DNA from 3 places in the Paenibacillus sp. TY11 genome. Region 3 is predicted to be linked to each of the others. Evidence: riboswitches for the same ligand, from Rfam matches in the RefSeq annotation. Region 3 holds a riboswitch; each other region holds the start of a gene.
What was found. A riboswitch is a leader RNA that binds a small molecule or an ion and turns the genes downstream of it on or off. The one in region 3 is predicted to bind glycine.

Region 1 (10,307 bases), on a different contig from region 3:
TAAAGGAACGATTATGGCCATTGGAGCGGGTTCAGCTACGGTGACCGCAAAGTATGGTGATAAGACAGTTTCGATCAAGACAGACGTTGAAACCTCCAGATATCTGGATTTAAGTGAGGACAAGCTGAGCCTGAATGCCAAGGAAACCAAAAAGCTCAAGCTGACCGCTACGTACGTAACAGGTACGGAAGAAGATATTACAGGCAAGGCAGAGTGGAAGTCCAGCAATGAAGATATTGCATTTGTCAATAAGGGCGAGGTAACAGGCTATAAAACAGGTGAGGCAACGATCACAGCTTCTTATGGCGGCAAAACAGCCACAGCGACAGTATCCGTGAATGTGCCTGGTGACTTGGCTTTGTCCTCCAAAACCGCAACGATTGATGTTAATGAAGACTATACTGCAACTTTGACTGCTACTTATGCCGATGGGCGTAAGGAAGACGTGACACAGGATGCGGAATGGACCTCAAGTGCGGAGGATATTGCTTCCGTATCCAAAGGAACGATTACAGGTAAATCAGCCGGTAAGGCGGTTGTTACAGCAACCTACAATGGCAAAAAACTGACAATAAACGTACAAGTAGGCCTTGTAGACCGTTTGGAAACCGAATCGCGCGTAATTGCGCTCGCTGCCCAGGAAACGAAGCAACTGAAGGTAACAGGCGTCAAGAGTGGCGGTACAAAAACAGATGTAACCAAGGATGCCACCTGGACTACCAGCAATGTGAAAGTGGTCGAGGTTAGCGAGGGCTTGATCAAAGCGAATGGCAGTGGCAAGGCAACCGTTACAGCTTCTTATGGCAAGCAAACCATTACGTTTACAGTGGAAGTGGACGTAGCGCAAAAAATTGAAGCGGATACGGTCGCGTTATCACTCAAATCCGGAGATCAAAAAACCATCTCGATTGTTGTTAAATCCAGTGATGGTAAAGAAAAGGACGTTACGACCCAAGCTGAATGGAAAACGTCTAATTATAAGGTAGCCACTGTTAAAAAGGGTCAGGTTACCGCAGTAAGCTACGGTAAAGCTAACATTCAGGCGAAGTTCGGCGGGAAGGTGATCAGCGTGCCCGTGGATGTTGATACGCTTAAATATTTGCAAACGGACGAAGTTGCCTTGAATTTGAAGGCAGGACAACTGGCTAAAGTGACGGCTACAGCCACGTATAAGGATGAGTCGGAGAAGGATGTTTCCAAACCGGCTGTCTGGTCCTCGTCCAGAATTATTGTTGCGACCGTCAAAGACGGTAACATTAAGGCACAGGGCAAGGGCAAAGCTGTAATTACAGTGAAATATGCAGGTAAAATCACGAAGGTACAGGTGACTGTTCAGTAATCTGTATTCGACCGAAAAGAAAAGAGCAAGCATACGTCTAGGGACGACATGCTTGCTCTTTTCTTTATAAGGCGACTGCCTCTCTCCCTAGGAGAATATGGGGTGGCAGTCGCCTTGTTTTTATAGGGTGAAAGTAATAGGTTTACCGCTTGGAAACTAAGACTTATCCTTCTTGGCCGGTGTGTTGCGTGTAAGTGATTCGGTCAAACGCTTGCCAGTTGGCGTCTGGGCCAAGCCACCTTTGGCGGTCTCGCGGTGTTTCGACGGCATCGCGCTGCCGACTTCAAGCATCACGTCAATGACTTCGTCAGATGGAATAGCGCTGCGCACACCCGCCAAAGCCATATCCGCTGCGGCAAGCGCAGTCACGGCTCCCAGCCCGTTGCGCACGATGCACGGAATCTCCACGAGTCCGGCGACGGGATCGCAAATCAGGCCGAGCGTGTTTTTAAGCGCGAGGCCTACGGCGTGAACGGCCTGTTCAGGCGTGCCACCGCGCAGCTCGACCATAGCGCCAGCGGCCATTCCGATGGCTGAGCCAATCTCAGCCTGACAGCCTCCCTCCGCGCCAGAAATGAAGGAGTTGTTCGCGATCACGTAGCCAATGGCTCCAGCGGCGAACAGTCCATGCACCATATGCTCATCATCCCAGCCGAACCGTTCCTGCGCACTGATGAACACACCGGGGATGACCCCGCATGAACCTGCGGTGGGCGTGGCGACAATGCGACCCATGGACGCATTAACCTCCGACACGGAGAGGGCATAAGCCATAGCGAGCGCGGAGGCATCGCCGGAGCAGGTTTCCCCTGCCCGCAGATACTCGGCTAGGCGCTTGCCGTCGCCGCCCGTCAATCCACTGCGGGATACGGTGTCTTGCGTCTGACCGCGATGAACGGCTTCCTTCATCACTTCATAATAATCAGACATTTGGCGGAAGATTTCTTCCTCAGGTGTATTTGTCTCTTGTACCTGCTCTTGAATCATCAGGCGGCCAATCGTGGTGGATTCTTCAGCGCATAAAGCGCTGATCTCATGCAGATGGCTAAACCGCATCGGATTCAGCTCCTTTTTTCAAATTAATCATTTTAATTTCGTACATATGAGGCAAGGACCGCAGCTTTGTGATCAATTCAGCCGTAGCAGGACTGTCCGTTTCGATGGCGGTGAGTGCTTCACCATCCCGGCCTTTGCGATCCACGTGCATATAGGCAATGTTAATGTCAGCCGCGCCGAGCGCTGAAGTCACCGCGCCCAATGTACCAGGCTTATCTGAGTGAAGAAGCACCAGCGTAGGTAGCTCCCCGGTCAGGTTGACTCGGAATTCGTTGAGTTGCTGGACATGGATGCTGCCGCCGCCGATGGAGGAGCCCAGCAGTGTGCGCTGATCCTCGTCCTTCCACAGCTCGAAACGGACGGTGTTCGGATGAGGCGCGGGTAGCCCGCTGACGGCGAATTCCACGGTCATCCCGGCTTGCTCTGCCCATTGCTCGGCATCCGGAATTCGGTGATCGTCTGTATCGTAATTGAGCAGCCCTGCGATGAGCGCTAGGTCTGTACCGTGTCCTTTGTACGTGTCGGCAAAGGAGCCGTACAGTGTCATGCGGGCACGGTCAGGCTGCGCCCCGAGCCAGTGCCGGGCAACGCGTGCGAGCCGCACCGCGCCTGCGGTGTGTGAACTGGAAGGTCCGGTCATGGCCGGGCCGATAATGGAAAATACATCTTTGAAACGCATGGTGTGGCCCCCTGTATGTTCTATACCATAGTATATGGTATAGCCGCGTCTTTGCGCGTATAGACGGTTCCTAATGCTGACGTACAATGTGAGCACAAAAAAGGACAGGATAAGGAAGTTTCCCTTATCTCTGTCCTCGTTACCTGAGAGTTTCGTGCGGTGTCCTTACCGCCTTACCCCTTGGGTGGCTTGCGCTCTCTCCAGAGTTGCGTCAGATGACGATACATGGACCTGAGAGATTATCCGCCAGCCGGGTGCTGGCGTCTTGCTCCTTCGGTGCCGCCAGAGTGTAGGCTCCCTGACAGACTCTCCCGTCATCTTCATTCGCATATACCGTTCTACATGTCTTTCTTAGCGTAATGTATGCCGTGCTCGGTGTCAATCACAGGGTTCAATTTTTACATAAACAGGCGCGTTTCCAATAAAAAAGATTAGATTTTACATAATTATGGATGAAATCAGGAAGGAATTAGAAGATTGATAGCTAATCTGATAGAGGACAATTACATTGATGGAAATAATGGGAGGGATATTGACGTATGGTAAAAGGCTTGCGGTTCACAGGTTCACGCTTGAAAGGAATGCTGCATCTGGCAGCAATCGTATCACTGCTGATCGGGATCTTCGTTCCATTCGGTCAGGCCAAGGCAGAGGGAGCATTGACAGTAGCCGAAGCACTTCAGCGCCAAGGCAGTGGAGGTACGGTGACGGTGGAAGGCTACATCGTCGGACATGCTACCGGATCGAAGACGGCTAACTTTTCTCCCCCGTTTGCGAATGATTTTAACGTACTGATTGCCGATCAGGCAAATGAACGTAATACGTCTAATCTATTGGATGTACAGCTGACATCAGCGTACAGAGGGCAATTTGGGTTATCAGGCCATCCTGAGCTGATCGGCGGCAAAATTCGTGTGACGGGTACACTCGGCGCCTACAATAATTTTGGCGGAGTGAAAAGCCCAAGTGCTGTCGAGCTGGTGAGCGGAAGCGAGCCGGGGGAACCTGGTGATCCGGGCGAACCTGATCCTGGCAACCCGGATCAACCCGGTACTACATTGCCGGATGGAAAAGGCAAAAAGGTGCTGTTCGATAATACGCACGCACAGACCGCTGGTGCAGCAGATTGGGTCATTGAAGGCGCCTTCTCTGATTTTGCCAATGGACTGCGTAATGTAGGCTTTACAGTGGACCAATTGAACCGCCCCATTCCTTTTACTTATGGGGAGCAGGCTATAACGTATGACAAGCTGCGCCAATATGATGTGTTTATCATCGGTGAAGCGAATGTTGCCTTTAAGGCATCCGAGCAGGCTGCCCTGCTGCAATATGTGAACAACGGGGGGAGTGTATTCTTCATCTCCGACCATTATAATGCGGACCGTAACAAAAACCGTTGGGATTCCTCCGAGGTTATGAATGGCTACCGTCGTGGAGCCTATACTAACCTGGCAAAAGGCATGACTGCAGAAGAAGCTGCATCACCGGCGATGCAAGGATTAACAAGCTCCGATTGGCTGGCGACCAACTTTGGCGTTCGTTTCCGTTACAATGCGCTTGGTGACGTGAATGCTACCGACATTGTAGCCGCAGATCAATCTTTCGGCATTACCAAGGGTGTTCGCTCGATTGCAATGCATGCGGGATCTACGCTGGCTATTATTGATCCTACCAAGGCTAAAGGCATTGCTTATATCCCTTCAGGCACGAAAAAATGGGGAAATGCTGTAGACCAGGGAGTTTATAACGGCGGGGGCCGTGCGGAAGGACCTTATGCCGCTATCTCCAAGGTAGGTCAAGGCAAGGCAGCATTTATCGGTGATTCTTCACCTGTAGAAGATGCTACACCGAAATATGTGCGTGAGGAAAACGGACAGTCGAAGAAGACGTATGATGGGTTTAAGGAAGTGGATGATGCCACCCTCCTGGTGCAAACGGTCCAATGGCTTGCATGGAAGCAGGACTACACGAAATTGTCCGATGTGGCAGGTTTGACTCTTGATCAGCCGACGAAGCTTCTGCCGTTCGAGGAGCCTGCGGCTTCCACGGAACCGCAACCTGAGCCTTGGTCTGCTCCGGCAGCAGGCTACAAATGGTACGATCCCAGAACGTTCAAGTCTGGCTCCTATGGAGCAGCTTCGTAATTAACGCCAAGAGTTTAATATGAGCTAGTGCTAGTTAGTCGTTTGATCCCTGTAGAGGGATCAGGCGGCTTTTTTTGTGATGAAAATTAACCTGTGGTTGGTTATTTCATTACATTTTGTGCCAGAAAGGCCGCGCTACTGCTGGATCATTGATTTTTTAAATGATGTTGATAGCATAATCTTAATTGATATATCCATATACTGGTGATAGGATGTATTCAAATTATTCCGACAAAAACGGTATGTAATGTTCATGAGAGGTTTTAAACATCAAACATGGTGAGAATAAGCGGGACAAGACCATGGAGAATGGAGGAAGCGCGCATTGGATACCGAACCCGTGTTGGAAATTAAAGGATTATCCGTCTCTTTTCGCATCAAGGATCAATATCACCCCGCAGTCGACCAACTGGATCTGACGGTCAACCCCAATGAAGTGCTGGCTGTAGTCGGAGAATCCGGCTGTGGCAAAAGTGCGCTGGCGCTTTCGATCGCACAACTGCATGACATGGAGCGCACACGTGTAGAGGGAGAGGTTCTTTTTAAAGGCACGGACCTGAATCGTCTCTCTTCAGGGCAAATGAATAAAATCCGCGGGGCGGGCATTGGCATGATCTTTCAGGACCCGCTGACAGCACTCAACCCGTTGATGAACATTGGTAAGCAGATCGAGGAAAATCTCGATTATCATACGTCACTATCTACGAAGCAAAAAAGGGAACGTGTGCTGGAGCTGCTGGAAAGTGTAGATATACCGAATCCTGTGCGTGTGTATGAGCAGTATCCGCATGAACTGTCAGGAGGGATGCGGCAGCGTGTGATGATCGCGATTGCCATAGCTTGCCGACCTTCTCTTATTATTGCAGATGAGCCGACTACTGCCCTCGATGTAACGATCCAATCGCAAATTCTCGACTTGCTCAAACAGCTTCAACAGGAAACCGGAAGCGGAATTATCCTGATTACGCACGATCTTGGCGTTGTGGCAGAAGTAGCCGACCGCGTGGTGGTCATGTATGCCGGAGAAATCGTGGAGAGCGCCGATGTTTTTGAATTATTCCGGCATCCACAGCATCCGTATACGCGTTCTTTGCTTGCTTCCATGCCGGGATCGCATACCAAGGGGGAATCGCTGCATGTCATCGGCGGCATTGTTCCCTCATTGCAAGATATTCCCCGCAATAGCTGCCGCTTTGCTCCGCGTATTCCCTGGATTCAGCAGAGAGCGCATGAAGATCATCCCCAATTAAATGAAATTTCCCCTAGTCATTGGGTCCGTTGTACATGTTACCAGCATTTTCATTTTGAAGACGAGGCTAAGGGGGAGGCTGCTCATGGCACTACTGGAGTTAAATGATTTGAGGGCCCACTATCCGGTGCGCGGCGGTTTCTTCCAGCGTGTTATCGATCAGGTGAAAGCAGTGGATGGCGTGTCGATCAGCATTGAGGCAGGCCAGACATACGGGCTGGTGGGAGAATCCGGCTGCGGAAAAACGACGACAGGCAGGACGATCATCGGCCTAAATAAGCTGACGAGCGGACAGATTCTTTTTAAGGGAAAGGACCTTGCGGCTCTGAGCCGTAACAACCGTCATCCGCTGCGTAGAGACATTCAGATGATTTTTCAGGACCCGTATTCTTCGCTCAACCCGCGTAAGCGCGTATTGGATGTCATTGCTGAACCGCTGCGAAATTTTGAAAGGCTAAGTAGTGAGGAAGAACGGAGGAAAGTACAGACACTACTGGAAAAGGTCGGCTTGAACGCCGATGCGGCCTACAAATATCCACATGAATTTTCCGGGGGTCAGCGGCAGCGGATTGGGATTGCACGTGCGCTGACATTAAACCCAAAGCTGATCATTGCTGATGAGCCGGTATCGGCGCTGGACGTTTCGGTGCAGGCACAAGTGCTTAATTTTATGAAGGATGTGCAGCGGGAGTTCAATTTGACGTATTTGTTCATCAGTCATGACCTAGGTATTATCCGCCATATGTGCGACCAAATCGGCATTATGTACCGGGGCCGCCTAGTGGAACAGGGGAGCGAGCAGGACATTTATGAGCGTCCACAGCATCTGTACACCCAACGGCTCATTGCAACCATTCCCAATATTGATCCTGCAAAACGGCTGGAAAATGCCCAAAAAAGGCGACTGCTTTTATCTTCCTACAAAACAGAGCTGCCTAAACATCTAGACGCGAGTGGAAAGCCGTTTGAACTAAAATCAGTAAGTCCATCCCATCAAGTCGCGCTACCATAAGGGGGGGATAGAAAATGTGGAAATTTACACTGCGCCGGCTGCTGGTTATGGTCCCTCAGCTCTTTGCACTGAGTGTGCTTATATTTTTTCTGGCTAAGGCTATGCCGGGGGATGCCCTGACAGGACTTATTACTTCGACACCCAATCTGAATCCGGCCGCACTGGAAGAACAGCGGCAAAGACTGGGACTGAATGACCCGGTGTGGGTGCAATATGGCAACTGGCTCGTCCAGCTGGCTCACGGGGATCTAGGCAAATCTTATGTACATAAAATCAGCGTTACCGATTTGATTGGCAGCCGTTTGGGGAACACGTTCTTTCTAGGCGTAGTAATTCTGGTTCTGACGTATCTAATCGCCATTCCGCTCGGTGTACTCAGCGGTCGCTATCAGCATAGCCTGCTGGACAAAACCGTAGTGGGCTATACCTATCTCAGCTTTGCGACCCCCCTATTTATACTCGCGTTGCTACTGCTGTATGTGTTCGGATTCAGGCTCGGCTGGTTTCCAACCAGCGGCAGTGTGGATGTAGGCGTGGAGCCGGGGACATGGGCATATTACGCGAACAAGTCTTATCATCTCATTTTACCAGCGGTGACAGGCGCATTACTCAGTACAACGGCTACGATTCAGTATTTGCGCAATGAGGTCATTGACACACGACTGAAGGATTTTGTGAAAACAGCGCGTTCCAAAGGAGTGCCCGAAGGGAAAATCTATTCCCGCCATATTTTCAAAAACTCTCTATTGCCGATTGCTGCCTTTTTGGGCTACGACCTAACGGGAGTGATTGCGGGCAACATTTTCCTTGAATCTATTTTTGGATATCCGGGGTTGGGCCAACTATTTCTCCAGTCTATCACTCAACGGGACTTTTCCGTCGTGAACGCGCTGGTGATGATTTCCGGATTCTTGGCGCTATTAGGGACCCTTTTATCTGATGTCATCCTAAGCAAGGTCGATCCCCGCATTCGAATCGAATAGCGAACAAGTCTAGAGAAAGGGAGGGATTATGATGTCTGTACAGGTGGAGGAGGTCTTCACGCCGGAAATCATTCGTAAATCACCATCCAGTTGGTCTGTACTGCGTCGTGAGCTGGTGCGTGACAAAACGGCTTTGGTTTCCATTGGATTTGTGGTTCTGTTCTTGATCTTTATATATGTCTCTGTCCTGTTTGTAAATCAGGATGTAGTCACGACGGTGGACTTGGGCGCGATCCGTGAAGCTCCAGGCTCAGTGCATTGGCTGGGTACGGACCGAGCGGGCAGAGATATTTTCGGCCAACTGGTCATTGGGGCCCGCAATTCCTTCACCATTGGCTTTACGATTACATTGCTATCCGCCGCCATTGGCTTGACGTTAGGTTTACTAGCTGGTTTTTATGGGGGACTGGTCGATAACATCATCATGCGGATCATTGATTTTATCCTGGTGCTTCCGTTTTTGATGCTGGTCATCGTATTTGTCAGCATTGTCCCCAAAAGCGGCATAGGGTCCTTTATTTTCATCATGACCGCCTTTCTATGGATTGGAAAAGCACGCCTGATTCGGGCCAAGGTGCTATCAGAGCGGGAACTGGACTATGTACAGGCTTCTAAAACCCTCGGTACACCTAATTGGAAAATCATCTGGTTTGGCGTGCTGCCCAATCTCAGCTCGGTCGTGATCGTCAATCTGACACTCAGCCTTGCGGGAAATATCGGGATTGAGACGGGACTTTCCTATCTCGGCTTTGGCTTGCCGGAATCTACTCCAAGCTTGGGAACACTGGTGAGTTACGCCAATGACCCGGATGTTTTGCAGAATAGCTGGTGGATGTGGTTGCCTGCCTCACTGCTTATTTTGGTGCTGATGCTGGCGATCAACTTTATCGGTCAGGCGCTCAAACGCGCCACGGATGCCAGACAACGATTGGGTTAACCGAAGTTCAAGGATAAGGACAATGACAAGGAGGGGTTTACAATGGTTAAACGCTGGAAAAAAGGAATTCTGGCTGTTCTATCTGCAATTTTGATACTTTCTCTGGCCGCATGCAGCGGCTCGCCTTCCGCTTCGAATGGAGGAAAATCGTCTGATGGTACAGGCGGCGCGGGGTCCGACAGCAAGCAGGTGAATACGACAGCGCTAGCGAAGGCGGTCAAGAACGATAAGGCACCGATTAAGGGCGGCATCATCAATTATGCACTCGTGTCCGATACCCCTTTTGAAGGTATTCTGAATCCTGTATTTTATGATGGCAATCCGGATTTTGAAGTTTTCCAATTTTTCTATCCTTCTTTGTTTTCAATTGACTCCAATCTGAATATTAACGATAAAGGGGCGGCGACGATTTCCTTTTCCCCAGACAATAAGGCGGTGACTGTCAAAATTGATCCCAAACTGAACTGGACGGATGGTAATCCCGTAACGGCGGAGGACTATGCTTTTTCCTATGAAGTGATCGGTCATAAAGACTACGAAGGTCCGCGTTACGATAGCTTTATGACCAACATTGTGGGCATGGAGGAATATCATGCGGGTAAGGAAAAAACGATTTCAGGCATCAAGGTGCTGAATGAGAAAGAGGTTACTATTCATTTCAAGGAACCTAATCCTTCGGTGAAATCGGGACTTTGGTCTACGCCACTGGAGAAAAAGGTATTTCAGAACATTCCCGTGAAAGACATGGCCGGATCTGATCCTGTCCGTAAAAATCCGATTGGCTATGGGCCGTTCAAAATTAAATCTATGGTCACAGGTGAATCTGTGGAATTCGTCAAAAATAAAGATTATTTCCACGGTGAGCCCAAGTTGGATGGCCTTCATCTGAAGGTTGTGAACCCGAATGT
Region 2 (10,307 bases), on a different contig from region 3:
AGTCAAAGAAATGAAGAACGAAAAGGTAGAGGTCATCACGTTATACGTCGCTGTCGGCTCTATGCTATTGCCCAACCTTGTCGGCAAGTTTCGCGATCTCTATCCTCAAATTAGATTCAACCTGACCCAGCACCCTGCGAAGATGAAGAAAGGACCGGCGTACGATTTTGCGATTACGTCCGAAGAGTTGGCGGACAACGAGCATGCGATCCTGCTGGAGGAGGAAATTTTGCTTGGCGTACCAAAATCTCACCCTCTGAGCATTCAGGACACCGTATTCCTGAAAGATCTAGAGCATGAGAAGTTTATCAGCCTAACACCTGGTAATTCGCTTAGGAAAACAACGGACCTCTTTTTTACTCACATCCCTTTTGAACCGAACATCGTCTTTGAAAGTGATGATCCGGCTACGGTAAGAGGGTTGATTCAAACAGGACTTGGCATTTCCTTTATTCCTTCTATCCTGTGGAGGAACGTCGTAACCGAAGACATCAAGCTGCTTCAAATCAGGGAGCCTCGATGTATGCGAACAATCTATCTGTCCTATCCTACTGGGGAACTGCACACCGATATAGAGAAATCGTTCTTCGAATTCATCATTAGATTTTTCCAAGATATTGCTCAGCATTGACGATTTAGATACCTTTTGACATAATATCTGCCTTATTGTTTTATCATTCTTCGGATTAGTAAGATCAATATCTTTAGAGTATTTAATTTCTATACATGCTTCGTTTCAATTTTTCTGTTTTTGGTTAAGTCAATGCACATAAATGGGTAACAGCTTCATATGATGGAGCTAAACCATTTATAACTAGTTCAGCAGGCAGATTATCTCAGACAGCAAGGAGGGAAATGATGTGAAGACAGTGCGTTGGCTGGTATTATGTCTTGCTTTTCTCACTATGTTTTGTGCTTGTAGTAGACCCCTGTCCTCTGAAAGTCAATCATCTGAAACTAATTTGTTGAACGAAAAAAAGATAACGCTTACATTGTGGTACTGGAACCGTTCTATTGACGATGAACTACTCGCCCAGGCGGAAAAACAGTTTCCCGACATTGAATTAAAAACCCAAAAAATAGGCGGTGACTTCAAAGCCAAACTGAAGACGACGCTCGCAGCTCGTTCCGGTGAACCGGACATCGTTGCTCTGAACGACTGGATGGTGGAGCTGTTTCCCAGTGCGGATCGTTTTTATGATTTAAGGGAACTCGGAGCAGACCGCTTGAAGGATCAATATTTGGAATGGAAATGGAATCAGGGTATCACTCCTGATGGGAAAATGATTGCTTTTCCCATGGATACAGGTCCTACCGCCCTCTTCTATCGAAGTGATTTGTTTGAACAAGCAGGCTTGCCTAGTGATCCTGAAAAGGTCAGTGCCTCCATCCGCACATGGGATGATTACATGGCGGCCGGAGAACAACTTCAGCAGAAATTCGGAAGCCGTTCGTTTTTGGCTGACAATATTGTAAACGTTTACAATCAGATACTCGCCCAACATACGAACCTTTACTTCAAGCCGGATGGAAGCTACATCGGCAATCAATCTCCTGACATCCATCTGGGCTGGAATACCGCTGTGGATTTCCACAGGAAGCATCTGCTCGCCAATGCGGATGGCTGGACTCCCGAATGGAACGCTTCGGTCAATAACGGCAAAATAGCCTCTTTTGTAGGGGCAGTCTGGATGAAGCAAGTTCTCACGGAGGCCGCACCGGATACAGCGGGCAAATGGAGAGTCGCCCGTGCTCCTGGAGGGGACGGTAATCTGGGTGGATCTTTCATTTCTATCCTCAAATCCAGCAAACATCCCAAAGAAGCCTTTGAAGTCCTGACCTGGCTGCAAAACCCGGAACACCAGCTGGATGCCTACCATAAAATCGGGCTGTTCCCGTCCACTCCCGGCGTCTATGACGATCCTGTCATGGAAACACCCGAGCCTTTCTTTGGTGGTCAGGCCACCGGACTGATCTTTGCCGCCTCCGCACGTAATGTCAAAAGCAGCTATTTCGGCGAGCGCTATCCTGTCATCCACGGCATTGTGACCCGTCGCCTTTCCAATGTCGCCAAGCAGGATGCTAATCCCGATGCACTATGGACGGAAACGATGCAACGAATTGAACGGGAATTACAGCGGTAAAAAACAAAATTCAAAAAAGGCGTGTGGACCATATGCTGAGAGAAATCTGGAAGCACCGTGCTGTTTATGCTGCGATCTCGCCGTTTTATCTGCTGTTTGGCATCTTTGGATTGTTTCCGATTGGTTTTTCATTATACCTGGCGTTTCACAAATGGGACGGGATCGGAGTCATGACCTACAACGGCTGGGGCAACTTTCGATATCTTGTGACAGATAACGAATTTTGGCAGGCTGTAGGCAACACCTTTGTGATCTGGGTGTATTCAACGATTCCGATGCTATTCTTCGCACTGATTATTGCATTTCTGCTTTATGCACCTTTTGTGAAAATGCGCACCTTATGGCGAGTTGGATTCTTTTTGCCGAACGTGACATCCATTGTGGCTGTCGCCATCATATTTGGTGCCTTATTTGCCAACAATTTCGGATTTCTCAACTACCTTCTGCAACTCTTGGGGTTGCCGATGGTTCAATGGCTGAATGTGCCATGGGGTATCCAAATTGCCATTTCTTCTATGGTCGTATGGAGATGGATGGGCTATAACGCAATCATCTATCTGGCTGGACTCCAGAGTATTCCGCATGTGCTGTATGAGGCTGCGAAAATGGATGGGGCAACCGGAGCGCAAGCTTTTTTCCGCATCACCATCCCCATGCTGCGCCCAGTCATTCTGTTTACGGTGATTACGTCCACCATCGGTGGTATGCAGCTCTTCACAGAGCCACAGGTTCTGGTAGGTAATGACGGCGGTTCCGGGGCAAGTGGCATGACCATCGTTTTATACCTGTACCGCGAGTCGTTCATTAACAACTATTTTGGATATGGTGCAGCCGTCGGGTGGGGCATGTTCCTCATCATTGCTCTATTCTCCATCATAAACTGGAAACTCGTTCAAGGTAAAAAATAATGATGGGAAGGAGTTTTACATCATGATGCAGACACGTGCAAAATCCGTTATTTTATATGCCGGACTGTTGGTGGGAATCATCCTGTCGATGTTTCCGTTTTACTGGCTGATCGTCATGGCGACCCGTACAACTTCAGACATCTATCGTTTTCCGCCGCAGTTGTGGTTCGGAAGCCATTTCTTGGATAATGTAACGAGGGTATTGCAGCAGATTGATTTTGCCGGAGCCTTTTTTAATACCCTTTTTGTAGCCGGTTCCGTTACCCTATTGGTGCTGTTTTTCGATTCACTGGCCGGTTTTGCATTCGCCAAGTTTGATTTCCCAGGCAAAAAAGTGCTATTTATTATTCTGCTAGCAACGATGATGGTCCCTTCACAACTCTCGCTTGTCCCCTCCTTTGTCATGATGGCCTCCTTTGGATGGGTAGGTACGTTCAAAGCGCTCATCATCCCAGGTATGGTAAATGCCTTCGGCATTTTCTGGATTCGTCAATATGCAGAAGAATCCATTCCAAAGGAGCTGCTGGATGCGGGGCGGATGGATGGATGCAGCTTTTTTCGGCTGTACTGGAATGTAGCACTACCGATTCTACGTCCTGCGTTCGCTTTTCTCGGCGCGTTTACCTTTATAGGAGCCTGGAATGATTACTTATGGCCATTAATCGTCTTAACGGATGAGCGCAAATTCACGCTCCAGATTGCACTGTCCCAGTTGAACGGGATTTACAATACGGATTATGCGATGGTCATTGCTGGCACCCTGCTGGCTGTACTGCCCCTTATTATTTTGTTTCTTTTCATTAGCCGCCAGTTTATTTCCGATCTTGCCGCCGGAGCGATCAAAGATTAGATTTACTTGATTTCCCTTATTCATTTCATGTATAATGGTTAATCGTCATTTCAAATAGCTTACATGACAAAGTCAGGTATCCAATGGACTAGTCAAGATAAGAGATTACGATTTGAACATGAACTATGAACCGAGGGGAACTTTCCGGATGAACAAATTCACATATTATAACCCCACCAAATTAATTTTTGGAGACAATCAAATTGAAGAACTGCAGCAGGAGCTGCTGAATTACGGCAAAAACATTTTGCTGGTATACGGAGGCGGAAGTGTCAAACGAAATGGTCTGTATGACCAGGTATTAAACGCGTTAGAGCCGCTACATCTCAACATTTATGAACTGTCCGGCGTCGAACCAAATCCGCGCCTGTCCACCGTTAAAAAGGGCATCGACATTTGCCGAAACGAAAAGATCGACTTCCTGCTTGCGGTAGGCGGCGGAAGCGTCATTGATTGCACCAAAGCCATCGCAGCAGGGGCTGAATATGACGGCGATGTGTGGGATATTATCAACAAAAAGCACATGCCGACCCAGGCTCTGCCATTCGGTACCCTCCTCACACTCGCCGCCACCGGTTCAGAAATGAATCCAGATTCTGTTATCACCAACTGGGAAACGAACGAAAAATACGTATGGGGCAGCGCGGTGACTCATCCGAAATTCTCGATTTTGGACCCGAAAAACACCTTCTCTGTACCACGGGATCAGACCGTTTACGGCATGGTGGACATGATGAGTCACGTGTTTGAACAGTATTTTCATAATGTCAAAAATACACCGTTGCAGGATCGTATGTGCTTTTCCGTGCTGCAAACCGTGATCGAAACTGCACCTAAGCTGCTGGAGGATTTGCACAACTACGAGCATCGTGAAACGATTTTATATGCTGGAACAATTGCCTTAAACGGAACACTGCAAATGGGCTACTTCGGGGACTGGGCTTCGCATACGATTGAACATGCATTATCCGCTGTATATGATATCCCTCATGCTGGGGGTCTAGCGATCCTGTTTCCCAACTGGATGAGACATACGGTGGATCAGGATGCTGCACGCATGAAGCGGCTGATGCTCAGCATGTTTGACTTGGACACCGTAGGTAAAACAGATAGAGAAATCGCCTTGGAAGGTATTGACCGTCTTAGTGCATTCTGGACAAGTCTCGGTGCCCCTTCCACACTGGCCGATTACAATATTAATGATGAACAATTGGAAAAAATCGCAAACATTGCAGCCCGTGAAATGGAATACGGAGGCTTCGGTAATTATAAAAAGCTGAATCAGGAAGATATTTTAGCTATTTTGCATGCATCGTTATAATATTTAAAAGGGAGTGTCCTCAAGCCTGTGATGGCTGAAGGCACTCCCTTTTGAATGTTATGGCTTTCAATTTTTATAAATTGGCCGTTTGTCCTTTTTCTTCTACTTGGATAGCAGCCCCTACATTGGCACCTGCAAGAATGCCCTTTTTCTTATTAGGATACAGAGAATCCATATAGGTTCGGGTTTCTGCAACTACAATTCCCGACAAGCCGAGCAGTGCAATCAGGTTCGGGAAAGCCATCATTGCGTTAAAGATATCTGCCAGCAGCCAAATCGCATCCAGTTTAATGAACGCGCCCCCGGCAACCAGTACGATGAACAGATAACGGTATGGCTTAATCCACTTGACCCCAAGCAAATATTCAACGCAGCGTTCCCCGTAATAGTTCCAGCCAAGCATGGTGGTGAACGCGAACATAATCAGAATGATCGTGAGCAGTTCTGCCCCCAGCGGAAATGCACTGGAAAATGCTTGCTGAGTCATCAATCCCGCATCCGTAGGACCGCTCCATACACCGCTAACGAGTAGCGTCAATCCGGTCATCACACAAATAACCATGGTATCAATAAAGACGCCTGTCATGGAAATCAACCCTTGCTCCGCAGGCCATTTGGTTTTGGCAGCTGCGGCTGCAATCGGTGCGCTTCCCAATCCGGCCTCATTGGCAAAAATACCTCTGGCTACCCCGCTGCGCATCGCCAGCATAATCGTAGCTCCGGCAAATCCGCCCGTTGCAGATGTAGTCGAAAATGCTGAATGGAGCACAAGCGCGATTGCGGCAGGAAGCTGGTCAGCAAACCGAATCAGTACAATGATACAGATCAGCACGTACAAGCCTGTTTTAAAAGGAACGACCTTCGTCGATACCTTGGCAATGCTTTTGAGTCCTCCAATGGTGACAAGTCCTGTAAGGATAGCAATAATCAGTGCCGTTACAATGGGCGGAACGCCAAAACTGTTTTCAGTCGAAGATACAATCGCTTTGACCTGTGGAAACGTTCCAATCCCGAACAACGCTACCAGCATGCCCGAAAAAGCAAACAGCATCGCCAGCGGTTTAAAACGGCGCCCAAGACCTTTCTCAATATAATACATCGGGCCGCCGGAAAATTGTCCATTCCGATCCTTCACCCGGTATTTTACGGCAAGTACACCTTCCGCATATTTCGTCGCCATCCCAAAAAAGGCTGCAACGACCATCCAGAACAAGGCACCCGGCCCGCCCAGCTTAATGGCTGTCGCTACGCCGACAATACTTCCTGTGCCAACTGTAGCCGCCAACGCCGTACTCAAAGCCGCAAAACTACTTACATCCCCGCTGCCTTCATTCGGGGCCTTACCGATCAGCTTGATCGCCAGGGGCAGGCGGAATACCTGCAACACTTTCAAACGTATGGTCAGCCACAACCCCGTTCCCATGACAAGAATGATGAGGGGCGCCCCCCATATCCAACTGCTAATCGCTTCTAACACATGTACCAAATTCATTTCAACCCGCTCCTCCAGCATAATAAAAAACAAAAAAGAGTCAAATCCGCTGATTCGACTCCTGGAGAGGTTAAAGGCACGAAAAAATACAACCATCTTGTGCAGGTTTCTACCTCTAATAGCTTATAAAAGCCTAGGGCATTCCCTGTCACAGGTTATTCGCGTCTCTGTCCTTTTGCCTGAGAGTTTAAGCAGATGTTCTCTGCGGTGCACCTTCGGCGCCCAATTAAGGGTCTCTCCAGAGTTCTGTCCGTTTACGGTCCCGCTTGTTGCTGTAATCAGCCCAAGCACCTGAGAGTTTTGCCCCTTCGGTCGGAACTTTCGTTCCATCTCCCGCAAACATCAACCAGACATATGAAATTTTTATTCATTATACAGAAAACTTTCAGTTTATTACAAGTGAAAAATTTGTGAAGACCGCTGAGATATCATAATGTGTCTATCAAAAAAGCGGGTATAGCAGATTTTCATCCTTAGGATGTCCCCTGCTATACCCGCCCAAGACGATATAGAGTGAAGCAGATTTACAATTCTTCACCATTGGTTGCAATTACATTTTTATACCAGTTAAATGAGTCCTTTTTGGAGCGTTGGAGCGTTCCGTTACCGTCATCATCCAGATCGACGTAAATAAATCCGTAGCGCTTGGACATTTCGGAAGTAGACATGCTCACAAGGTCGATAGGGCCCCAGCTGGTGTAACCAAGCAGATCAACACCGTCGGTAATCGCTTCCTTCATTTGAACAATATGCTGACGCAAGTAATCAATACGATATGTGTCATGCACAGAACCGTCCTCTTCTACTTTATCATAAGCACCTAAGCCATTTTCCACGATGAACAGCGGCTTTTGGTATCGGTCATATAACGTGTTCAGCGTAACACGCAGGCCGATCGGATCAATTTGCCATCCCCAGTCGGAGGACTGTAAATATGGATTTTTCACGCCGCCAATCAGGTTTCCTGCTGCTTTCTCACCTTCTGGACCTGCAGAAACGGTCAAGGTCATGTAGTAGCTGAAAGAGATATAATCGACCGTGTTATTTTTCAAAATTTCCGCATCGCCTGGTTCTGTGTGTATAACAACATTATTTTCTTCAAAATAACGATTCATGTAGTTGGAATATTCCCCACGGGCATGCACATCTGTAAAAAACAGATTCATCTGGTTTTCATGCTGACTTTTCAGCACATCCTCTGGGTTACACGTATGAGGGTAGCTTTCCATACGAGCCAGCATACAGCCGATTTGAGAGCCCGGGATGATCTCATGCCCTCGTTTTGTCGCCAGTGCGCTTGCCACAAATTGGTGATGCAATGCTTGGTATATCGCTTGCTGCTTATTTTCTACACGGTCAATGACTACCCCACCACCGGTGAACGGACTCATGGTCATCACATTGATTTCATTAAAGGTCAACCAGTATTTTACTTTATCCTTATAACGTGTAAACACCGTTTCGGCATAATTTACGTAGTGCTGTATGACTTCACGACCCAACCAGCCATTATACTTCTGAGTTAGACCTAGCGGTGTCTCATAATGCGACAATGTTACAAGCGGTTCAATACCATATTTGCGCAGCTCATCAAATACATTGTCGTAGAATTGTAGTCCCGCTTCATTGGGCTCGGGATCATAGCCATTCGGGAAGATCCGCGACCAGTGGATGGACATACGAAATACCTTAAAGCCCATTTCCGCGAACAATGCAATATCTTCTTTGTAATGGTGGAAAAAGTCCACACCTTCACGCTTTGGAAAACGGGCATTTACTTTGCCTGCCAAAATGTCTTCGAGTCGCTCGGACGAAATCTCCATAGCATGATCGTTCTTGCGCTCTGCTTTGGGTACATAGGCAACCATGTCCGCACTTGACAATCCTTTTCCATCTACGTCAAAAGCGCCTTCCAATTGGTTAGCTGCAGTTGCACCGCCCCACAGGAAGTTTTTTGGGAATCCTTTTAATGTCTTAGTCATGCTATAAAAACCTCTTCTCTATTTATATTTCACTTTTGTGAATTAATCCCATTAAGTTCTTCAATGTGAATAAGTACCTATTTTCATATCCTCCCGCACTTGGCGTGTGAACACTGAACAATCGTATACTTTATAAGAGGACTGTTCTCCTTTGAAATGCATCGGCAGATGCTTTAAAATAGACATAATGCCTTCATAAGCATCCTAATCGTTGTAACGCGTTTCATGTCAAGTATCTTTTTCTTATGTGAGGAGAAGCATCATGTCGAATCTTGATCAAATTGCAAAACTGGCGGGCTTTTCCAAAGCTACGGTATCCAGAGTGTTAAATCAGTCCCCCCATGTAAGTCACGAAACAAGAACTAAGATTTTGAAAATCATGCAGGAATTAGATTATGTTCCCAATCGAAATGCGATTTCCTTATCCAAGGGTCAGACGCTTCAAATCGGTATCATCACTTCAACTATTAATGAAATTGTTCTCGCTTTTCTGGACAGCTTTGTGGAAATTGCTGGCCAGTATGAATTCCAAACCATTATTTATACTTCTGGAGAAGACAAAAAGAAAGAGCTTCTAGCCTTTGAGGATTTGAAAAGAAAAAGAGTCGATGCACTGGTCATCATTTCCTGTGTAAATGATACCGATTTGTTGAGCACCTACTGCAAGTACGGCCCGATTGTGGCATGGCAACGAATGGAGCATACGGATATTCGCTCCGTCGCTATGGATCAATATGAAGGATACATGCTGGCGCTAAAACATTTGATACAAAAAGGCTATACTCGTATAGCCAATGCTTTTGGCCGTCCGAGCAGCATCAACACTCACAGCAGACAACGAGCCTACGAACAGATCATGAGTCAACACAATCTGCCAGTGTTGCAACACTGGAACCATTCTTCTATCTATAACATCCGTGACGGCGAACAGGTCGTGCGAAATTTGTTACAACATCGGGAGGAATTTCCGGAGGCTATTTTGTGTGCTAACGATTATGTGGCAGTTGGCATTCTCTGTGAAGCGCGCAGACAACTGTTGAACGTACCGGAAGATTTGGCGATTGTGGGGTTTGATAACACAGAGCTGGCGCACACCATGGGAATTACAACGATTCAAAATCCCATTATGGCTCAAGCGCAAAATGCCTTTTTCATGCTTTCCCCTCAGCTGATTGGACGCCAAATGGAGCTTCATTCGCTAGAATACAGCCTCATTGAACGTACGACCACTTAAACTTGCAAACTAGGCAAAAGGGCCTTGGTGTGAAATATTTTTTGTCGAAAGAGAATAAAATATGTTGAAATCGCTTTTTTTTGTGCTACAATAGCACTATATCGAAGGATTGTGACCGGTGATGCGGGCAATGCCTGAGTTCAATTGAGTGCTATTGCTAACAATAGTGTTGAATTGTGCTTAGGCATTTTTTATTGGTAAAGGATGGGAGGGGGAACTTCAATGATTATTGAGAAGGTGCTCAATAACAACGTCCTGTTGACTAAAAACGATAAAGGCAAAGAGGTCATCGTGATGGGAAGAGGTATTTCCTTCAAAAAGGTGGCTGGCGATCAAGTCGATGATCATAAAATAGATAAGATTTTCATGTTAAATG
Region 3 (10,307 bases):
CGTTGTTTTATGAACTTATAATATCATATTGCTCCAATACCTGCCGATGCAACGGGTGATCTGCGGGTATGGATGTATAACGCGTCAGCGCCACACCCAGTCCTTCGCTGCGGATCACCTGCTGAAGCTCGACTGCCTCGGGGTCTTCCGTAATATCAAATTTACAGGCAGCTGCCATTCCTAACGCCAGATGATCCGTCGGGATGCCATACTCCTGCGCTTGCAGCGCGGGACGTACAAGACGGTCATTGGGAGACAGCTTGCGCAACGGTGAACGTCCGACCCGGGTAACCTCGTCTGTCAGATTAGGATTACGGAAGCGATCCAAAATTTTAGAGATGTACTTCTTATGCTCCCCTTGATCCAAACCGAAGCGCTTCACAAGCACCGCTCCTGTTTCCTCCAGTGCCCCTTGTATCGAATCCACCACCTTGTTATCCTTCATGGCCTCCTGAATCGTAGCATAACCTGCGGTATAACCAAGATAGGCCGCCACGCAATGCCCCGTATTCACCGTGAACAGCTTTCGTTCAATGTAAGGCTCTAGATCCTGCACGTACAGGATACCTTCGATTTCTTCATGCTCAGGTGCCATTTGCGAACGATCCACAACCCACTCGTAAAAAGGCTCTACCTGCACATGCAACGGGTCCTCGTGGTGCTGGATCGGCACAATCCGGTCTACAGCAGCATTTGGAAAATACACCGAAACCTCGGCCTTGGCACGGGTCGCCTCATCCAATAGGGCAAAAACATGCTCTTTCAGTTGGGCGCTGCCTCCGATTGCATTTTCACAGGCAATCACATGCAGCGGCCTTGCTCCTCGCTCTACCCGCCGCTTGATTCCCTCCGCAATGCCTGCTGCTATGTGCTTGAGGATGCTGACCCCTACTGCGGTCGTTACCAGATCAGCGTGGTCTACCGCATCGGCTACAGCCGCTGCATCCTTGCCGTCAATCGCCGTTACATTCGTGACCAGCTCCGTATCCTTTGTATCATTGGCTAACTCAACGGTGTATTGTTTACGACGACGTAACTCGGATACAAGGGTGTCGTTGACATCTGAAAAGACAACCTCATAGCCTGCACGCGACAGAATCAATCCGATAAAGCCGCGACCGATATTTCCTGCTCCAAAGTGGACGGCTCTCATAGCTCCAGCTCACTTTCGAACAGATCTATAATTTCCTGTGGGGTCACCGCGTTGCGAAGTTTATCCATATTTTCTTCCTCCGCACACACCACAGCGATACTCGTCAAAATCTCCATATGATCGCCGCCTTGTGCTGCAATGCCGATTACCATGTATGCTTTTTCTTCCCCAAAATCTATGCCTTGCGGAAACTGAACGATGGAGATGCCTGTGGATTGAATAAGCATCTTGGATTCCTTGGTGCCATGTGGAATAGCCAGCCCGTTCCCGATATAGGTGGACACGATCTCCTCGCGTTCCAGCATCTTGTCAATGTACTCACTTGAAATATGTCCTGCATCCAGCAGGATTTGTCCAGCCATACGAATCGCCTCATATTTGTCTTTAGCGGTTGCGTTCATTTTTACTTTGTCTATCGTCATAATACTCACGGTAGGTTCCTCCCTGTCCCTAATTTACTGTGGAAAAATTCAGCCAGCTCACTCGATATATAGTTGACAATATGATCCCTGCTACCGTGTTCCAGTAGCGTAACCATGTCTTCCTGCAAGAGTAATGCACTAATCTCGCTCAATACCTCCAAGCTTTCTCTCGGCAGCTCACGAGGTCCCAACATCAGCAGCACGCATTCTACCTGTTCGTCTGCATTCGCCAGCAACGGCTCTGCCAGCCTATACAAGGTAAGCGAAGGTCCGCGAATATAGTGGCTGCGCGTATGAACTAAAGCAATGGAGGTATCAGAGATCACCTGACTACCTTGACGCTCTCTTTCCATGAGTTGTGCAGCAACAGCAGAAGGCTCTGTGACATTCCCACGCCCCGCCTCCAACATGCATATAGCCTCTACGGTAGCCCGCATATCCATCCCCTGATTTTCCAGCGGATATACTTGAAATTGCTGTACAATGTGTACAATTTCCTCGAGACTTTTCCGCAACCCGGTAAGCCACTCCATGCCCTGGCCGGGCTGAACGGTCTGTTCCTGCTGATGATCATTAGGATGATTGAGTGTAATATGCTGAATGAAATGGCGCAGGCGTTCACTCTCCTCCTGCGTCAGCAGCGGGCTGATCTTGAGATACCGATCCGGTTCAAGCGGCAGTTCCACTGTCGAAATGATCAGATCATAATCCTCCTTGGGAATCCGCGCCGCCTCGTACCATGAGGCCCTATCCACAATTTTGATCTGTGGCAGCTCTTTGGCGAGCCTTGTTGCTAGAAGTCTGGATGATCCAATGCCGCTCGTGCAGACTACGATGGCTCGCACCTCCCGCCGCAATTGTCGCAGCCGCTCCAGCGAAGCGCCGAAATGCATGACAAGAAATCCGATCTCTTCATCAGGCACTTTCATTTCTGTCATGTCTGCCGCAGCCTTTTTCACCGAGTCGAACAAGCTGCTGTAATCCTTGCGGATTTGCTGAAGGAGCGGGTTACGGATCGACCTGCCTTCCTTCAAACGTTTGAGTACCGGAGCCATATGGGCAATCAGTCCTTCACGCAGAACACGGTCCTCTTCCAATGGCGTGCCTGTCTCTTCCCCCACACGACGAATCAACTCGCAAACCGACTCCAACAGTACGAGATCATCCAACGGCAGCAGCCGGGTGGAGTGATCCTCGGCATCACGAAATAACAGTCTGAAATAAGATCGTTCCGGCTCTGGAAATTCAATATTCAGCGCCTCTGACAACTCCGTGCATATGCGATCCACCATAGCTGTGCGCAGCATGATATTCTCATCCGAATCTGTTTTTAAATACGAGAGAAGATGATCCACAACGTACCCGAGTCGCAGACGTGCCAGCGAAACGCAAATTTGAATCAGCAGCTCCATATATTTGCTTTCCACCATGTTTTCCAGCCATTTCTCATGGGGCTGCCAGAGGGCTTTTTCCACGGTCAGCAGGTTCTCTCTGCCAATCATCTCCAGCAACTTGTCGGCGACACGGGTCACAGGACGAAGCTCTTCCCGGCTGGAGAACAGATCTGATTCATCCAAATATTCGAGAGCCAGCTCGGATATCGCTCGTCTCTTGTCTATCTCCCGCCCTGTAATCTCGACGCCGTACCCCCGTCTGCGCACAAGCACGAGTCCCCGTTCACCGATCCAACCTTCCAATTCGTCCAGATCATGACTGACCGTAGTTACCGTGACTTTCAAATCTGAAGCCAACGCCTGTAGCTTGATCGGCTCCTGTGTATCCAGAAGCATGCAGAGAACCACGATCTTTCTCTCCTCAGCCGAATATTCGTCCGACTTTGTATGCATCAATTGCTTCCGCAGATATACAAGCTGAGCCGGGTCAGCATCCACATAGATACCGATCCCTGACTTTTTCTCCAGCTTTACTTCATGAGCCGCCAGCCAATACTCGACTGCGGTGAGTTCCCGGTGGACTGTCCTTGTGCTGACATTGATCTTCGTGGCAATTTCCCCGGCTGTAACCTCTTTGGACTGCTCCAGAAGATATTCCACGATGTCACGTTGTCGTTTCGTAATATTCATAAGCGCATACCGTTCCTTCCCAAGCTCATCCCTTCAGCAGGAAACACAAACTGCACACAGGCGTCCTGACTACTACGGGGATTAAGAATCGGATTTCAGACGTTCAACCAGCGCTTCGTATTCAGGACTCTTCAGAAAATTGTCAATGGAAATGTGTTCAGCATTCGGGGCTACCGTTTTAGCCCGGTCTGTCAACGTTTTTTGCGTAATAACAATATCCGCATCCTGTGGAATTTCACTGATTGCTGTGTTCGTTACCGTAACGTCCACACCCGCCTGCTTCATTTTTTTTCGTAAAATCGAGGCGCCCATAGCGCTTGAACCCATACCTGCATCACAGGAAAAGACGATCTTGTTTACTTCGGATTTATCCTTGAGCGTTCGATCTGCGGCAATTTCGGCAGCACGATCAGATTCGCGGTTATCTTCTGTTACAGTGGCGTTAGCACTTGCACTCTTGCTTTGACTTTTCATATCTTTCAGGCGGGATGCGGCTTCCTCCAGCCCCTCTTCTTTTTGCTTACCTGTCTTGAGTAATACTGCAGCCACAGCAAAGGATACGACCGCAGCAGCGATCACACCGCTCAGCATTGGCAAATATCCGCCTTTTGGCGTCATCAGGAAATAAGCGATGATACTGCCCGGTGAAGGAGCAGCAACCAGTCCGGCACCTGTTAACATGAAACAGAAAGTTCCCACAACACCCCCTGCTACAGCAGCGAGAATCAGAATCGGCTTCATCAAAATGTAAGGGAAATAAATTTCATGAATCCCGCCGAAAAAGTGAATGATTACTGCGCCAGGAGCCGACGACTTCGCAGAGCCTTTGCCAAACAGGCAGTATGCCAGCAAAATACCGAGCCCCGGCCCAGGGTTGGATTCAAGCATGAACAAAACGGATTTGCCTGTTCTTGCAGCTTCCTCCAGCGCAATCGGACTCAATACTCCGTGGTTCAATGCGTTGTTTAGAAATAATACTTTACCGGGCTCAATAATGAGGTTTACGAGCGGCAGCAACCCTGCGTTCACGAGAAACTGTACCCCTGCCGACAACACTTGACTGATAATTTGTACAAACGGGCCGATCGCCACATGGGCAAGCAGTGCTAGAATGGCACCGATAATCCCGGCCGAGAAATTATTGACCAGCATTTCAAAACCTGATCTGACTTTGCCTTCAATAGCCTTGTCGAACTTCTTCAATATCCATGCAGCCAGCGGACCAGCTACCATCGCGCCCAGGAACATCGGGATGTCCGCCCCGACAATGACACCCATCGTCATAATGCCCCCGATCACACCTCCGCGCTGTCCGTGAATCATCGTGCCACCTGTGTAACCAATCAGCAGCGGCAGCAAATAATTTTTCATCGGATCAACCAGTTGTGCAAAACCCTCGTTCGGGAACCATCCAGTTGGAATAAAGAGTGCCGTGATCAACCCCCACGCGATAAAGGCCCCCATATTGGGCATAACCATACCGCTAAGAAAACGGCCAAAACGCTGTACAACGACGCGAGCGCCTCCGTTTGAATTGGACTTTGCGTCCACTTTGCTCATATTCATTTCCTCCTTGTAGGTAAATAGCATCACTACCTTTTCTTAAAATTCATACTAAGTGAAAACGCTATCTTCATCAACGAAATGAAAACGTACTTTCGTCATGAACGTTGATGACAACATTTAAATTTAAAATAACCGGGAAGATATTGTACCTGCATAATTCCTCTTAATATGGCCTATAACGATAGAAATTAGTCGAAAAAGCATGCTGTAATCTGTACAATTCTTATACGGGGATAATCCTCTAAACCAGAGTAAAACACGTAATTACGCTTGCAAAAAGACAAAAAAAAAATAGCCGCAATGACATATCATAGCGACTATTTTATACAAAAATCGAGCGGACAAACGACACTCTTATTTCATACTACATTGCTCCATTATTGCTCATCGGAAATCAACTGCTCGTACTGATCCGCAGACAGTAGCTTGCCCAATGCTTCCTCCACATCTTTACCGATCTCCACTTCGACCATCCAACCTTTTTCATAGGGAGATTCATTCACAAGTTCAGGCGTACTTTCCAGTGCTTCATTCACTTTCAATACGGTTCCCGTCACCGGAGCGAAAAGGTCGGATACTGTCTTCACCGATTCAATCGTACCAATCTCCGCCCCCTGCTCAATCGTTGCTCCCGCCCCAGGTAATTCCACAAAAACAATATCACCCAGTTGATGCTGTGCAAAGTCTGTAATACCGATTCGCACCGTTCCATCCTCTGTGCGCTGAACCCACTCATGTTCGTCCGTATACCAAAGTTGCTGTTTCACTTCACTCATCCTGTTCCGCCTCACTTTCATATGAATAAAATCGCTTTTGCTCACCTGTATTAGACAGGTTAAGATTATGACAACAAGAACATCCATGTCAATAATACTAACAAAAATACTTCATAACACCTTATGAAGCGTACGATATAAAAATATGATAGCTTATAATAAACGCTTACATATCCTTATTTATATATTAAATGTTTTTTCGATTGTTTTTGATGACATTTTTATTGACATTTTGAATGAATTTGCGTATTAATGGGTTATAGCAAATGCTTTTGGAAACACCCCGACAACTACATACGCGGATGAACGCGGAGGGAGAGACTACCAAAAAGATTCGCATAGCTGTTGCCGATTGTGAGACATAGGTGGACGCGAATCGGATCAAGTTGTTATCTGCAAAACCAGGTAACATACCGTTGATCCCAAAGGTAGCGCCGAAGGAGTAAACCTGCACTGCAGGTGAATCTCTCAGGCAAAAGGACCTCTGCCGGACGCATCTCTGGAGAGCATTCGCTATGGAGCGGATCACCCAAGGGGAAACCTGGTACACACCGGGGTAACTTTCAGGTATCAAGGACAGAGCTGAAAAAAGAGTATGGACTGCCGTCTATACGTTTTTTTCGGCCTGTCTTTTTTGTTTAGCCGATCACACCGGATAGGAGTGGAAAAATGACTAATTTGCGAAAAACGCCACTATATTCGTCCTACGGGACGCGGCCTGGGGTTCGTTGTATTGACTTTGGCGGCTGGGAGCTCCCCGTTCAGTTTAGCGGGATTCAAAAGGAGCATGAGGCCGTCCGGCAACGTGCGGGTTTATTCGATGTATCGCATATGGGCGAGTTTTTGGTTGAAGGCAAGGAGGCCGAAGCTTTTCTGCAAAGGGTAACCACGAATGATGTCAGCCAGTTGGAACCGGGTCAGGCACAATATTCGCTCCTGTGTTACCCCGATGGAGGTGTAGTAGACGACTTACTTGTTTACTGCAAAGGCCCGGAGCGCTACATGCTCGTTGTGAACGCCTCCAACATCGATAAGGATTGGGATTGGCTACTTCGTCATGTACCCGCATCCGTTCACATGGAGAATGTGTCTGATGCGATAGCATTGCTGGCGTTGCAAGGACCGGAAGCAGCACGTATTGTCGCAGCCGTGGCAGATACGGATATTACGAATCTGGCATCTTTCCGATTCCATGAGAACGTGCAATTGTTCGGAGCAAAAGCGCTTGTCTCACGAACCGGATATACGGGCGAAGACGGTTTTGAATTTTATGTACCTGCTGCGGAAGCACCAGCCGTATGGGATGGTTTGCTTCGTTCCGGTGAGTCGTATGGGCTGATTCCCGCTGGACTTGGTGCTCGGGATACACTGCGCTTTGAGGCGCGGTTGCCGCTGTACGGACAGGAGTTATCTGCCACGATTACACCACTCGAAGCTGGTCTAGGTTTCTTCGTCAAGCTAAATAAAGGAGATTTTATCGGCAGAGAAGCGCTGCAACGCCAGAAAGAACAAGGGATTCCTCGCAAGTTGATCGGGCTGGAAATGATTGATCGCGGTATCCCACGCGCCCATTATCCGGTATTCGCAGAAGGACAACACATCGGTGAGGTCACAACGGGAACCCAATCGCCCACCTTGAAGCGTAATCTGGGTCTGGCTCTGGTGGACAGTCGTTTTAGCGCCCTATCCACACCGCTGGAGGTTGAGATTCGTGGTAAACGCCTGCGTGCCGAGGTGGTGGCAGCACCCTTTTATAAACGCCCACGCTAATCTTAAACTCTCTTCATTTCTATAGAGCGAACATGTCAGATATGAACTTCTGGATTTTCCATTTCACGATTATTTATTAGCTAATTTACGATTTTAAATTTTGCTTTTCGAAAGGAGCCAGAACCTATGAAGCAGCATCGCTATCTCCCCATGACCGAACAGGATCAAACCGAAATGCTGCGTGTGGTGGGCGTATCATCCATTGATGATTTATTCAGTGATATTCCAGAGGCTATTCGATATCAAGGGGAACTCCCTCTTTCTTCCCGACTTGACGAGAGAGCCTTAACCCGCCACTTGGCTAAGCTGGCCGGACGCAACGCCAATACAGATACACATGCCAGCTTTCTTGGTGCAGGAATTTATGATCATCATATTCCATCCGTCATCCAGCACATCACTTCACGTTCGGAATTTTACACAGCCTACACCCCTTATCAGCCGGAAGTAAGTCAAGGCGAGCTGCAAGCCATATTTGAATTTCAGTCGTATATCTGCGAATTGACGGGCATGGCTGTAGCTAATGCCAGCATGTACGACGGAGCGACTGCACTGGCGGAAGCGGGCTCACTGGCCGCCGCAGCCACCCGCCGTAAACAGCTTATCGTATCAAGGTCCGTCCATCCGGAGGCACGTCAGGTATTGGCAGCCTATGCACGCGGATTGGATTTGGACATCGTGGAGATCGGATGTTCGGACGGCGTAACGGATGTCCATGCGTTAGCGGCTGCCGTATCGGAACAGACGGCGGCTGTTTTGGTCCAAAGTCCCAACTTTTTCGGAGCCGTGGAAAATCTGAAGCCGATGGCTGACCTGATCCATGCGCACAAAGGGCTTTTGGTCGTCAGTGCCAACCCGCTGGCACTTGGCTTGCTGGAGACACCCGGCAAACAGGGCGCGGATATTGTCGTAGGAGACGCGCAGCCGCTTGGCATCTCCTCTTCTCTCGGTGGTCCGACCTGCGGTTACTTTGCCGTTTCTCAGGCACATATGCGCCGTATCCCCGGCCGTATTGTCGGTCAGACCACAGACCGTAACGGTAAACGCGGCTTCGTGCTGACCTTGCAAGCGCGGGAACAGCATATCCGCCGCGAAAAGGCCACGTCTAACATATGCTCCAACCAGGCGTTGCTTGCTTTATCTGCATCTGTATACTTGTCCGTCATGGGTAGACAGGGTATCAGGGAAGTAGCCGAGCTAAATTTGCATAAAAGCCATTATGCTTTAGAGCAATTGCTGAGCTTGAAGGGCGTAACTGCCTCGTTTAACGCACCGACCTTTAACGAGTTTGCCCTTAGACTGCCTGAGGGTACGGATATGAGCAAACTTCAGGACGAGCTGCTAGCTGCGGGATTTATCGCTGGCTACGATTTGGGCCGGGACTATGAAGAACTTACTGGGCACATGCTGATTGCCGTGACGGAGCAAAGAACAAAAGAAGAGATCGACCAATTTGTACACACCTTGGGGGGATTGCTATGACACACACCGGACAGGATCAGAAACAAGGGCTGTTGAAGGAACACGATCAAGCGCTCATTTTTGAATTGAGCCGTCCGGGTCGCATCGCCTATTCCCTACCCGAGTGCGACGTTCCCCGTCGCCCGGTGGCAGAGCTTTTGCCGGATTATGCACTGCGCAGCGAACCTGCGGCATTACCCGAGGTATACGAAGTAGACGTTATTCGGCATTATACCGCCCTGTCCCGGCGTAATTTTGGCGTCGACAACGGATTTTATCCGCTCGGCTCCTGTACGATGAAATACAATCCGAAGGTGAATGAGGACGTCGCCCGTTATACAGGCTTCGCCAAAATTCATCCATATCAGCCTGAGGACAGCATCCAGGGTGCCATGGAGCTGCTGCATACGCTCCAAAATGATCTGGCTGCGTTAACCGGCATGGATGCCGTCACTCTTCAGCCCGCTGCTGGCGCCCATGGGGAATGGACCGGGCTGATGATGATCCGCTCGTACCACGAAGCACGTGGTGAGCGACGTACCAAGGTGCTCGTGCCGGATTCCTCGCACGGAACGAATCCCGCCAGCGCAACCGTCGCGGGCTTCGAAACAGTCACCCTCCCCTCCACTCCTGAGGGGCTGGTGGATCTGGATGCGCTGCGTCAAGCCGTAGGCAACGACACCGCTGCGCTCATGCTGACCAATCCGAACACGCTTGGCCTGTTCGAGAAGCAAATCACTGACATTGCTGCCATCGTGCATGACGCGGGTGGTCTGCTCTACTATGACGGGGCGAACTCCAACGCCATCATGGGAATTACCCGTCCCGGGGATATGGGCTTCGATGTAGTGCATCTCAATTTGCACAAAACGATGAGTACCCCGCACGGCGGCGGCGGCCCCGGCGCTGGGCCCGTCGGCGTAAAGCAGCGGCTCATTCCCTATTTGCCCAAGCCGCTTGTCGTACGTGATCCGCAGGGTATGTACCGCTGGGACCGGGAGCAAGGAGATTCCATTGGGCGGGTCAAAGCCTTTTACGGCAACTTCGGCATTCTCGTCCGTGCCTATGCCTATAT

Region 1: linked by a shared signal. The riboswitch ahead of sdaAB (L-serine ammonia-lyase, iron-sulfur-dependent subunit beta) and the one ahead of gcvT (glycine cleavage system aminomethyltransferase GcvT) in region 3 are both predicted to bind glycine.
Region 2: linked by a shared signal. The riboswitch ahead of AC6EJC_RS22065 (alanine/glycine:cation symporter family protein) and the one ahead of gcvT (glycine cleavage system aminomethyltransferase GcvT) in region 3 are both predicted to bind glycine.

What each region holds. Positions count from the first base shown of each region.
Region 1 covers NZ_JCBAIQ010000021.1:13,519-23,825, forward strand. Annotated here, with positions in the region: gene AC6EJC_RS20755 (Ig-like domain-containing protein) at 1-1,339, shown strand, start outside; gene sdaAA (L-serine ammonia-lyase, iron-sulfur-dependent, subunit alpha) at 1,496-2,395, opposite strand; gene sdaAB (L-serine ammonia-lyase, iron-sulfur-dependent subunit beta) at 2,385-3,074, opposite strand; glycine riboswitch at 3,284-3,398, opposite strand; gene AC6EJC_RS20770 (DUF6359 domain-containing protein) at 3,614-5,218, shown strand; gene AC6EJC_RS20775 (ABC transporter ATP-binding protein) at 5,544-6,575, shown strand; gene AC6EJC_RS20780 (ABC transporter ATP-binding protein) at 6,553-7,479, shown strand; gene opp4B (oligopeptide ABC transporter permease) at 7,494-8,462, shown strand; gene AC6EJC_RS20790 (ABC transporter permease) at 8,494-9,399, shown strand; gene opp4A (oligopeptide ABC transporter substrate-binding protein) at 9,442-10,307, shown strand, end outside.
Region 2 covers NZ_JCBAIQ010000023.1:73,263-83,569, forward strand. Annotated here, with positions in the region: gene AC6EJC_RS22040 (LysR family transcriptional regulator) at 1-631, shown strand, start outside; gene AC6EJC_RS22045 (ABC transporter substrate-binding protein) at 861-2,144, shown strand; gene AC6EJC_RS22050 (carbohydrate ABC transporter permease) at 2,177-3,052, shown strand; gene AC6EJC_RS22055 (carbohydrate ABC transporter permease) at 3,075-3,902, shown strand; gene AC6EJC_RS22060 (iron-containing alcohol dehydrogenase) at 4,051-5,223, shown strand; gene AC6EJC_RS22065 (alanine/glycine:cation symporter family protein) at 5,297-6,715, opposite strand; glycine riboswitch at 6,873-6,967, opposite strand; glycine riboswitch at 6,985-7,061, opposite strand; gene AC6EJC_RS22070 (glycoside hydrolase family 1 protein) at 7,240-8,697, opposite strand; gene AC6EJC_RS22075 (LacI family DNA-binding transcriptional regulator) at 8,960-9,931, shown strand; gene licT (BglG family transcription antiterminator LicT) at 10,154-10,307, shown strand, end outside.
Region 3 covers NZ_JCBAIQ010000009.1:115,335-125,641, reverse strand. Annotated here, with positions in the region: gene AC6EJC_RS12275 (mannitol-1-phosphate 5-dehydrogenase) at 8-1,153, opposite strand; gene AC6EJC_RS12270 (PTS mannitol transporter subunit IIA) at 1,150-1,584, opposite strand; gene AC6EJC_RS12265 (BglG family transcription antiterminator) at 1,581-3,659, opposite strand; gene AC6EJC_RS12260 (PTS mannitol transporter subunit IIBC) at 3,741-5,219, opposite strand; gene gcvH (glycine cleavage system protein GcvH) at 5,603-6,001, opposite strand; glycine riboswitch at 6,304-6,495, shown strand; glycine riboswitch at 6,496-6,591, shown strand; gene gcvT (glycine cleavage system aminomethyltransferase GcvT) at 6,671-7,771, shown strand; gene gcvPA (aminomethyl-transferring glycine dehydrogenase subunit GcvPA) at 7,898-9,253, shown strand; gene gcvPB (aminomethyl-transferring glycine dehydrogenase subunit GcvPB) at 9,250-10,307, shown strand, end outside.